3 regions of the Alkalihalobacterium alkalinitrilicum genome follow, and region 1 is predicted to be linked to each of the others. Evidence: riboswitches for the same ligand, from Rfam matches in the RefSeq annotation. Region 1 holds a riboswitch; each other region holds the start of a gene.

Region 1 (3,670 bases):
TACTCGCTTCTATTTCCTCATTATTCGTCATATCAACAAACGTATATTCAATACCCAGACGGTTTAACACTTGAGTTACAAAACGGAACGTACCCCCATACACATCTGTCGTAACGACCACATGGTCTCCTTTTGAAAGAAGCATAAAAGCTGTTGAAATCGCCGCCATACCTGATGCGAATGCAAACCCCCTCACGCCGCCTTCTAATTCAGCAATTGTTTCCTCTAGTGCTGCACGAGTTGGATTTCCTGAACGTCCATAATCAAAGGTTCCGAACTGATCAAAGTCAAATTGATGAAAGGTTGAAGCATGTTGGATTGGAACACTTACCGCTCCCGTTTCTTTATCTACTTTTTGATTATTATGAAGTAAGCGCGTTTGCAAAGAAAATTGTTCACTCATTTTTATATATCCTCCTATAGACTTACATGATTAAATGCTTGATCTAAATCCGCAATCAGATCCTGACTATTTTCGATACCTACTGAAAAACGTAATAAGCGGTCACATACACCATTTGCGAAACGCACCTCTTCTGGCATATCCGCGTGGGTTTGCGTTGTTGGATATGTCATTAAGCTTTCAACGCCACCTAAACTTTCTGCAAATGAAATTAATTTTAACTGCTGTAAAAATGGATTTACCCAGTTAGCTTCCTTAATGCGGAAAGAAAGCATCCCGCCACGTCCAGGATAGAGAACATCTGTCACTGAAGGGTGTTCTTTAAGATAGGCCGCCACTTCTCTTGCGTTCTTTTGATGTTGTTCCATCCGTAGTGTTAACGTCTTCATACCTCTTATAAGTAACCACGAATCAAACGGACTTAATATTCCTCCCATACCATTGTGGAAATACCCAATTCGCTCGCAAAGTTCTTCACCTTTTCCAACAATTAAACCTGCAATGACATCGTTGTGCCCTCCTAAGTATTTTGAAGCACTGTGTATAACGATATCTGCTCCTTCTTTGAGTGGTTGTTGTATTAAAGGCGTATAGAAAGTGTTATCAACAATGAACAGTAAATTATGCTTTCTTGCTAAATGACCTAACTGCTTTAAATCGGCTTCTTGCATTAGTGGATTGGTCGGGCTTTCTATAAACAACGCTTTCGTATTTTCATTTATTTGTTGTTCAAATGTTTCTATATCTCTTGGATCCCCGTATGAAAATGATAATCCCCAGTTTTTCCATCCATTTTCAAATAGTCGATAAGTACCACCATATAAGTCACTCGATGCTAATATCTCATCGCCTTGCTTAAATAAGGAAAATAAAGTTTGAATAGCAGACATTCCTGAACTACAGGCAAAGCCTCGATCACCTGCTTCTAATTCAGCAATCGCATTTTCTAAAACTAACCTAGTTGGGTTTCCCGTTCTTGAATAATCAAAACCAGTAGATTCACCGATCCCTGAATGGCGATACGCGGTGGAAAAATAAACAGGGGTATTAATCGTTCCTGTATGTTCGTCTAAACGGTTTCCAATTTGTACTAGTTTCGTTTCTAGTTGCTCTTTATTCATTATGCTTCTCCTCCACTCTTATCGCTGTTTTTTCTTAAACTTTATTCTTTAGAGAAGTTTACCCTTCTAAAAGTGCAAAAAGCCTTCCTCTTATAAATAAGAAGAAGGCTAAGAAATCATTTTCAATGAACTACGCTCCTTCTTATCTTTCAAGCCATAATTGCTTGCTGGAATTAGCACCTGACCGAAAATAAATTCAGCTGGTTGCTGAGACTTCATAGGGCCATTCCCTCCATCTCTCTTGATAAGAAAATTATTTAATTTTTCAATTTTCGCTTGATTCTAAATTACATGAATTGCACGAAAAAAGCAATAGATTTTATTAGATTTACTTATTTTAATCCTTTAAAGCATCAACAATTCTTAAAAATCTATAGGCGTTATTCTGGAGTAGCATCTATTTGTAAGTCGTCCTCATTCCCACAAACACAACGAATAAAGCCCGTCTCATAGTTGCCGTCTTTTCCTTGTCTACCCCGTAGAATAAACTTTTCACCACATTTTGGACAACGAATTACGATTCGATACCTTACGCTTTCAGTCATGCATACCACTCCTAACCCTTTTTCTAATTTGCCATTTTCACTTTGTGTATACTGAATGTCCAAAGCCCAATCATAAAAAGAAGCATCATTATATGAATATATTTATCCATTGTTAGTAATATTAAATCATAGCTCCCATGAAGTAAAATTGGTAAGAATAAAGAAAGTATAATAAACCAAGTCTGGTGTTGTTTTGAAAACTTTGCTTTTCCTAAATAATACCCCATAATTACCCCGAACAAAGCATGGCTACTTACTGGAAATAACGCTCTCAACCACGCCGTTTGCAACCCGTTCGCTAGTAAATAAAAAAAATTCTCAACAGATGCAAACCCTAAAGATAGAGAAACCCCATAAATAATACCATCATATGTTTTGTTAAAGGTCGCATGCTTATACGCAAAGAAAAAAAGCAAAAACCACTTGAAAAACTCTTCTGTAAAAGCATATTCAAAGAAAGCTACCATAAAATGAGTCGTAAACACACCTTCAACTTCAAACGCATATTGGATGACCATGACTGGAAAAACCAACAGCGCACCAATGATAAATGTTTTAATAATCATGAGTAACGCTTGAGAACTTACATCATTTTTTAAATAAAAATAGCAAAATAAAGCCATAGCAGGACCAGTAGTTGCGGTTATAAGCGAAAACAACGTTTTTCCAATCCTCTCTTTAACTACGATTTAGTCTCTATATTTTAAAACCTTCTTCTATGTCCCCACCAGCTGACATTAAAACTGCAAGCTTTATTCTTGCCTTTTTCGAGTCATAATCCTTACCTAAACTCGCGCCTCTTAATTTTAAATCATAAGCACTTCCACGATAATCATACGAAGTGTGTACCTGTCCTTCCTCAGAACTTGTCGTTACTACGACTTTGACGCCAGCTTTTATTGCATTCGTTATATCATCTACCATATGAGGTGATACTTGTCCTCTTCCTACCCCTTCTAAGACAATACCTTTTGTTCCTTCTCTCACCGCACACCGAATAAACTTTCCATCTGCTCCTGCATAACATTTAATAATTTCAACTTGTGGTAGGAAGGAATCAATTTGATAACAATCTCTATGCAATGGTTTTTGATACACACTTACCACATCATTATCGATAATACCTAAATAACCATAACCAAATGATTCAAAACCTTGCATATTTGATGCATGTACTTTTTTAACATATTTAGCAGACCATATCCGGTCATTAAATACAACCACTGTACCAACATTATCCAAACTTTCATTAACAGCGACATAAATAGAATTTCGTAAGTTCGAATACACATCGGTTCCGATATCGTCTGGTGACCGCTGTGACCCCGTAACAACAATCTTTCTTTCATCTGTAACGGCTAAATCTAAAAAATATGCCGTCTCTTCAAGTGAATCCGTTCCATGTGTGACCACGATCCCACTGACGGTTTCATCTTCGAATACTTTGTCAATTTTCTTTTTTAATTCGAGCATCCTATCAAAATCAATATGCATACTAGGAAGCTGAAACAAACTATGTACTTCTATTTGGATATCAGATGGCAAACGACAAAGGGAAGCTAATTCTTCACCTGTTAACTCTCCTGATGATAATAAACCAC
Region 2 (3,670 bases), 2.2 Mb from region 1:
GCTGGCGGAAAACTCTACTGAAAAACAACGTGTTCATTTGTTTAGTTTTAATTTTGCATTAATAATGGTCGCTAATGTTGTCGGTAATGTAGTTGGAGGAACGTTAAGTGATGCGCTGCAAGCCTTTTTATCTTTAAGTCCCTTATGGAGTGTTCGAATTACGTTACTCGTTGGAGCAGCATTCTTCTTTGCTTCGATCATTCCTGTATTAAAAATCAATGAGAAAAAGAAGCTTAAAACTGAAAAAACAGCTGCAAGTTCATTTACAAGTATTTTCAAAACACAGAAATCAGGCTTGAAAATGATTGCGCTTTTTGCCATTGCTCAGTTAATTATAGGTTTTGGTTCAGGACTTGTAATACCGTACTTAAATTTATATTTTACCGATCGATTTGAGATTAACAAATCACTTGTTGGTATTATTTTAGCCCTTGGTCAAGCGAGCACTGCAATCGCATTAATGATTGGCCCAGCAGTCGTGAAACGATTTGGTGAAGTTCGAGCCGTTGTCATTTTACAACTATCTTCATTACCATTTCTGTTATTAACTGCTTACACTGAAAATCTTTGGTTCGCTGTGATTGGATTTTTATTCCGTCAGGCTTTAATGAATGCAGGAAATCCGATTCAAATGTCATTAATGATGAGGAGCGTGGATGACTCTATAAAAGGGTTAGCGAACTCAGTCGGACAAATGGTGTTCCAATTAGGTTGGGCGGTGATGGGGCCTGTTTCGATGACGTTTGTCATGTTATATGGTGCATATTATGGATATGCGATCGTCTTTTCAATCACTGGTGGACTGTATTTAATTGGCTCTATTTATTTTTATCTCGTATTTCGAAAGGTTAAATAAACGTTTAATTAAAAGTGGTTGACAACAAATTTCGACACATGTTATCATTCTCTCATTGCTTTAATAAATTCATAATTTAATAGCTATTAGCTCTTATCTAGAGTGGTGGAGGGACTGGCCCGAAGAAACCCGGCAACCTTTGAAAACACGAAAAAGTGTTAAGAAAGGTGCTAAATCCTGCAAGGTGAAATCCCTTGAAAGATGAGAGAAAGGACTAACATTGCGATTAAACCTTTCTGTTCATCTGTTGACGGAAAGGTTTTTTTATTCAAAAGTAAACTTTTAATAGAAGGTAGTATCGCCTTTATTACAAGTAAACATATAGGAAAAGTATAGATAGAAAAAATAGAGAGATGGGAGAAAAATAATAAAAAAGGAGGATCACGATGATAAATTTAAGCGGCATTCGAAAACTGTTTAAAACAAAAGACGGAATTGTAACAGCAGTAGATCATGTTGATTTAAATATAAATGATGGTGAAATTTACGGAATTATTGGTTACAGTGGTGCAGGAAAAAGTACACTCATTCGTATGCTAAATAGTCTAGAACGGCCGACAGAAGGAACGGTTACTGTTGCAGGAAAAGAGCTTTCGTCATTAAAAGGAAAATCATTACGGAAAGCGCGACAAGAAATTAGTATGATCTTCCAGCACTTTAACTTATTATGGTCAAGAACAGTCAGTGAAAATATTGTGTTCCCGTTGGAAATTGCTGGTGTGCCTAAAGAAGAACGTAAACAGCGAGTGGACGAGTTGATAAAGCTCGTTGGATTAGAGGGTAGAGGCGGATCGTATCCTTCCCAGCTGAGTGGGGGTCAAAAGCAAAGAGTCGGAATTGCAAGAGCGCTTGCGAATAACCCGAAAGTACTCCTTTGTGATGAAGCAACATCTGCGCTCGATCCAAAAACGACAGACTCGATTTTAGAATTACTCGTTGATATTAATAAAAAGCTTGGCTTAACGATTGTCCTAATTACGCATGAAATGCACGTCATTCGGAAGATCTGCCATCGTGTAGCCGTGATGGAAGCAGGGAAGGTCGTCGAAGAAGGTCCTGTTCTTGAGGTCTTTAAACATCCAACTGCTGGTATTACGAAACAGTTCGTAAAACAAGTTACAGATCCTGAAGAGACGAAAGAAACGATTTCCCACATTATTGAAGAAGAAACGGGAAAAGTCATTCAATTAAGCTTTGTTGGCGAAGAAACGGAAAAACCGTTAATCACTAGAATTATACGGAATTTTGATATAGAAGTTAACATTTTACAAGGAAAGATCTCGCAAACGCAAGAAGGAGCGTATGGAACGCTTTTTATACAGATTAAGGGAGCAGAAAATGAGATCGAAAATGTGATTGCCTTTATTCGAGAGCAAGGAGTTCAAGTGGAGGTGATCGATCATGTTTAATGAATGGCTTAGCAAAATGAAATGGGATAAATTATGGGAAGCAACGGTTGAAACCATTTATATGACGTCAATCTCGGTTGCCGCAACGTTCGTCATTGGGATTGTTTTAGGACTTATTTTATATTTAACAAGTAAGGGAAACTTATGGGAAAACCGTCCCGCTAATCTAATTGTAAGTTTGATTGTCAATGTATTTAGGTCTATTCCGTTTATTATCCTAATTGTATTACTCATCCCGTTTACAAGAGCGTTAATGGGTACAATGCTAGGGGCGAATGCGGCGCTACCCGCTTTAATTATTGGCGCGGCTCCTTTCTATGCTCGTATGGTAGAAATCGCCTTAAGAGAAATCGATAAAGGTGTGATTGAAGCCTCGCAGTCGATGGGTGCAACGAATTGGCAAATCATTTATAAAGTATTAATTCCAGAGTCACTACCAGCGTTAATCTCAGGAATTACCGTTACAGCGATTGCTCTCGTAAGTTATACAGCAATGGCAGGGGTGATCGGGGCTGGAGGACTGGGCCACTTTGCATACTTAGAAGGGTTCCAGAGGAATAATACAACCATTACTATGGTGGCAACAATCGCAATCCTATTAGTTGTTTTCGTTATTCAATGGATTGGAGATTATTTCACAAATAAAACAGATAAACGTTAATCAAGGGGGAAAAAAAGAGATGAAAAAGTTCTTAAGTTTAATTGGAGCTGCAGCGATTTCTTTATCATTAGTCGCTTGTGGCGGTGGCGCTGAAGAAGAGCCGCAAACAGAAGAAACACCAGGTGAAGAAGAAGCAGCACAAGAAGAACATGTAAAGCTAGTCGTAGGAGCATCAGCTGTTCCGCATACAGAAGTATTGGAATTTGCTGCTCCACTTTTAGCGGAAAAAGGGATCGATCTTGAAATTAGAACATTCACGGATTATATTTTACCGAACCAAACGTTAGAAAATGGCGAATTAGATGCGAACTATTTCCAAACACCAGGTTATTTAGCTATGCAAATTGAAGAGTTTGGTTATGAGTTCGAAAGCATCGGGCCCATTCACGCGGAGCCAATCGGTGTTTATTCAAAAGAGTACAGCAGTTTAGATGAACTTCCGGATGGAGCAACAATTATCATGAGTGAATCTTTTAGTGATCACGGTCGTATTTTACCAATCTTTGAGCGTGCAGGTGTGATCGAGCTTGACGTAGAAGAAGGTCAATTAGCACAGCGTGAAGACATTGTTTCCAATCCAAAAAACTTAGATTTTTCAACACTTGTAGAAGCTAGTTTGCTTGCTCCTTCATTTGAAAGTGGAGAAGGAGATGCAGTTGTTATCAATACAAACTTTGCACTACAGGGTGAAGTTGATATTGAAAAATACGGTATTGCATTTGAAGGACAAGATGTGCTTCAACC
Region 3 (3,670 bases), 650 kb from region 1:
TCATGAAAGAATTAAAAGGAATCGATATCACTACTCCTTTCCAACGATTAACTTACGATGATGCGATGAACCGTTACGGGTCAGATAAGCCTGATACCCGTTTTGGTTTAGAGTTATCTGAGTTAACAGATGTGATGAAGAACTCACAATTCAAAGTGTTTGCCAATGCGATTGCCAATGGAGGCATCGTGAAAGGATTAAATGTAAAAGGTGCCGCTACTAAACTTACTCGTAAAGAAATTGACGACCTAGCAGACTTTGTTGCGATTTACGGGGCAAAAGGCTTAGCTTGGTTAAAAGTTGAAGAAAGCGAGTTGAAAGGACCAATTGCGAAGTTCTTAAGCGAGGAAGAAACGAGTGGTATGCGTGAAGCAATGAATGCTGAACCAGGTGACTTGTTGTTCTTTGCTGCTGATAAAAAGCAAATCGTGTTTGATAGCTTAGGAGCGTTACGTTTAAAATTCGGTAAGGACCTAGATTTAATTGATAAGAGCAAGTTTAATTTCTTATGGGTTGTAGATTTTCCATTAGTAGAGTTTGATGAAGACGGTAATCGTTATGTAGCGCTTCACCATCCATTTACAAGTCCGAAAAAAGAAGATTTACATTTACTTGATACAGACCCTGGTCATGTTCGTGCGGAAGCGTATGACCTCGTACTGAATGGTTATGAGCTTGGTGGTGGTTCACAACGTATTTATCAACGTGATGTCCAAGAAAAAATGTTTACTGCACTAGGGTTTTCTGAAGAAGAGGCGAAAGAACAGTTCGGGTTCCTTTTAGACGCGTTTGAATATGGTACACCGCCACATGGTGGTATTGCATTAGGTTTAGATCGTCTCATTATGCTATTAGCAGGGAGAAATAATTTACGTGATACGATTGCATTTCCGAAAACAGCGAGTGCAAGTTGCTTGTTAACAAACGCACCAGGCACGGTGAGTGATGCACAACTTCGTGAATTGAATTTATCGATTGTTCCTAAAAAAGAAGAAGAAAAAAAAGTTCAAGTTTAATAAAAGATTGACAAAGTAAGAACATTCGAATTATAATCATAACTATTAAAATTCGAAAAATTTATTAACTGAAAATATAACTTATCACGAGAGGCTGAGGGACTGACCCGATGATGCCCGGCAACCGGTTTGTATGCCAGACAAACAAAGGTGCTAATTTCAGCAGAGCTATAGCTCTGAAAGATAAGTGGAGGCGTTTAAAAAACCTTTCCCTTATCAGGAGAGGTTTTTTGTTTTCGCGCTTTTTATGAGGAGGGGATTCGGTTGTTAAGTATTGGAATTATTGGTTATGGTACAGTAGGTTCAGGTGTATATGAGCGACTAACAAGTTCGAAAGAGGAATTGCAAAGTGCTTTAAAAAAAGAAATACAGGTAAAAAAAGTGCTAGTGAGGGATTGTAAAAAAGAGCGAAATAATCAAGGTGCAAAGCAATGTATGACGAGCGACCCGGTTAATTTTTTTCAAAACCAATACGACGTTGTTTTTGAGGCGATTGGTGGTGTTGAACCTGCAAGAGACTACATAATAAAACTCATTCAGGCAGGAACATCTATTATTACAGCTAATAAAGAACTAATTGCTAAGCACGGGGCAGAACTAGAGAAGTTAGCTAAGGAGTACCAAGTATATTTAGGCTTTGAAGCAGCTGTTGGTGGTGGAATTCCGATCGTAAACAGTTTTAAAACCTTATTTACAACAACACCGATTCGATCGGTGTCAGGAATTTTGAATGGGACAACAAACTACATTTTAACGGAGATGAAGGAGAAAAATCGGCAGTTTGATGACGTCTTAGCTGAGGCTAAGGTGCTAGGTTATGCTGAAGCGGATCCCACGGACGATATAGAAGGGTATGACGCATTATATAAAATAAGAATTTTAAGTCGGTTGGCGTTTAATGAATGGCCGCGTGAAGAGAATTTCTCCTGTAAAGGGATTAGTGGGATGGAAGTAGAAGCCATTGAATTTGCAGAACGCCAAGGGTTAACGATTAAACTCATTGCAAAAACGGCAAACGAAGACGGAGTAATTAGTGGTTTTGTATCGCCTTCATTCGTAACGCAAACACACCCACTGTACAATATTAATGGTGTAACGAATGGTGTATGTATTGATGGAGAAACGGTTGACTGTATTACGATGAGTGGACCAGGTGCAGGAAAAGAAGCAACTGCTAATAGTATGGTAGAAGACTTTGTTCTCCATGAACAATTTCAAGGTTTTGAAAGACGAAAGGTCCGGCTTTCAAACCAGGTATCGAACAAGGAAACAAAAGTGGTAGTATTTGTTGATGAATTTGAAAAAGAAGAAGTTGTTTTACAACTTCGTACAATTTCAGACTGTATAGATACGGAAGACACCATGAACGGAAAACTAGCTCTCATTGTGAAGTTAGGTTATGGAAAAACAGTATATGATCTAGAAACCTTAATTCAAAAAAGCAGTTACCCGCTTTTAGGCGATTTTTCAGTTAATAAAATTGCTTTACTTTCCTAAACGTGTCAATAAAGGGTGTGGGATTCGTTTTGACTAAATTCGGTATGACGCCTTGATTCGTATGAAGGTATAAAAATCCAATCTCATTAGTCGCTCGTCGATAAGAAATATCAAATACATGTTCAAGTAACAGCTCTTTATCCATTAACCGAATTTTATCGGAATAAAGTTCAATATTAAAGTTTTTTTCAATGGTCAACTTTTTGGTATACTCAATTTTTTGTTCAACAAAGATACAATGCTGAGTGGAGATAGGATCCATTTAAAACACCCTTTAATCATTTATTATTACGTATCACTGTAGCACAGCTTATTTAATTTCGCAAAAAGCATGAAAGACCGCATGCAGTAGAAATAATTAAAAGTGTAGGGACATCGTTAGTCCGAGACAAATCAAGTGAAGGTTGCATTTGTTTTTAGGCCCCATCCCTTTCACCGTTAAAACTTGAGGCGAGGTAGAGAAGTAGAATTTTGTTAGAAATACACTTTATGGAAAATTCAGAAAAATAACTTTTTTTATTCTTGCTCCTCAAATCATTTTATGCTATGATTTCATTAAGAAAAGTAAGAGTCCTAGCGTGTACGTAAGCGCCTGACAGTTTTGAGCCAACACTTTTTTATTGGGAGTTTAAGTCTTCTTTTAGAATGCAGGCCTTGAACGATAAAGGACGCATAAAGAAAGAAGCTTGGCACCCACCTGCGAGAGCAGGTTCAAAACTAGGGAGATACGGCACTTTGGGCCTCTTATTTTTATGTTTTCATTTAATTTTAATAAAATAACAAATAATGTACGTATGTGAACTTGAACGGCACCCTAATTGTTAGACACTAACTAACAATTAGGGTGCCGTTTTTTATTTTATTAAACAGTTTGGTCGAATCAGTTTATGGACATGAACTATTTAGTACATAATAGGAGTATAGATTCCTGAAGAGTATAGCTTTTTCAATAGGGTTATGGTATATTTTACCCCGATTACAATTATAGGTATAATCTGAATAAGAAACGAAATTAGTATAGAGTGTTTGTGTGTTCGTAGAGAAAGGAAGAGGTAAGATGTTGTATCAATTTTCAAGAAATGAATTAGCAATCGGAAAAGATGGAATTCAAACGTTAAAAAACAGCACAGTCGCAGTATTAGGGGTTGGTGGAGTCG

Evidence for each region. Region 1 has a riboswitch for S-adenosylmethionine ahead of BK574_RS10075 (methionine biosynthesis PLP-dependent protein). Riboswitches for the same ligand answer to the same signal wherever they lie in the genome.
Region 2: it holds a riboswitch for S-adenosylmethionine, as region 1 does, so the genes downstream of both, BK574_RS20910 (methionine ABC transporter ATP-binding protein) here and BK574_RS10075 (methionine biosynthesis PLP-dependent protein) in region 1, are expected to answer to the same signal.
Region 3: it holds a riboswitch for S-adenosylmethionine, as region 1 does, so the genes downstream of both, BK574_RS13545 (homoserine dehydrogenase) here and BK574_RS10075 (methionine biosynthesis PLP-dependent protein) in region 1, are expected to answer to the same signal.

The regions. Positions count from the first base shown of each region.
Region 1 is NZ_KV917368.1:2,169,509-2,173,178, forward strand. It holds gene metC (cystathionine beta-lyase) at 1-403, opposite strand, end outside; gene BK574_RS10075 (methionine biosynthesis PLP-dependent protein) at 418-1,524, opposite strand; SAM riboswitch class I at 1,664-1,775, opposite strand; gene BK574_RS27860 (hypothetical protein) at 1,905-2,069, opposite strand; gene prsW (glutamic-type intramembrane protease PrsW) at 2,093-2,728, opposite strand; gene BK574_RS10085 (asparaginase) at 2,766-3,670, opposite strand, start outside.
Region 2 is NZ_KV917368.1:4,319,655-4,323,324, forward strand. It holds gene BK574_RS20905 (MFS transporter) at 1-856, shown strand, start outside; SAM riboswitch class I at 947-1,064, shown strand; gene BK574_RS20910 (methionine ABC transporter ATP-binding protein) at 1,243-2,265, shown strand; gene BK574_RS20915 (methionine ABC transporter permease) at 2,258-2,926, shown strand; gene BK574_RS20920 (MetQ/NlpA family ABC transporter substrate-binding protein) at 2,946-3,670, shown strand, end outside.
Region 3 is NZ_KV917368.1:2,817,200-2,820,869, reverse strand. It holds gene aspS (aspartate--tRNA ligase) at 1-1,016, shown strand, start outside; SAM riboswitch class I at 1,095-1,206, shown strand; gene BK574_RS13545 (homoserine dehydrogenase) at 1,281-2,513, shown strand; gene BK574_RS13540 (hypothetical protein) at 2,488-2,775, opposite strand; RNA gene ssrS (6S RNA) at 3,081-3,259, shown strand; gene BK574_RS13530 (tRNA threonylcarbamoyladenosine dehydratase) at 3,571-3,670, shown strand, end outside.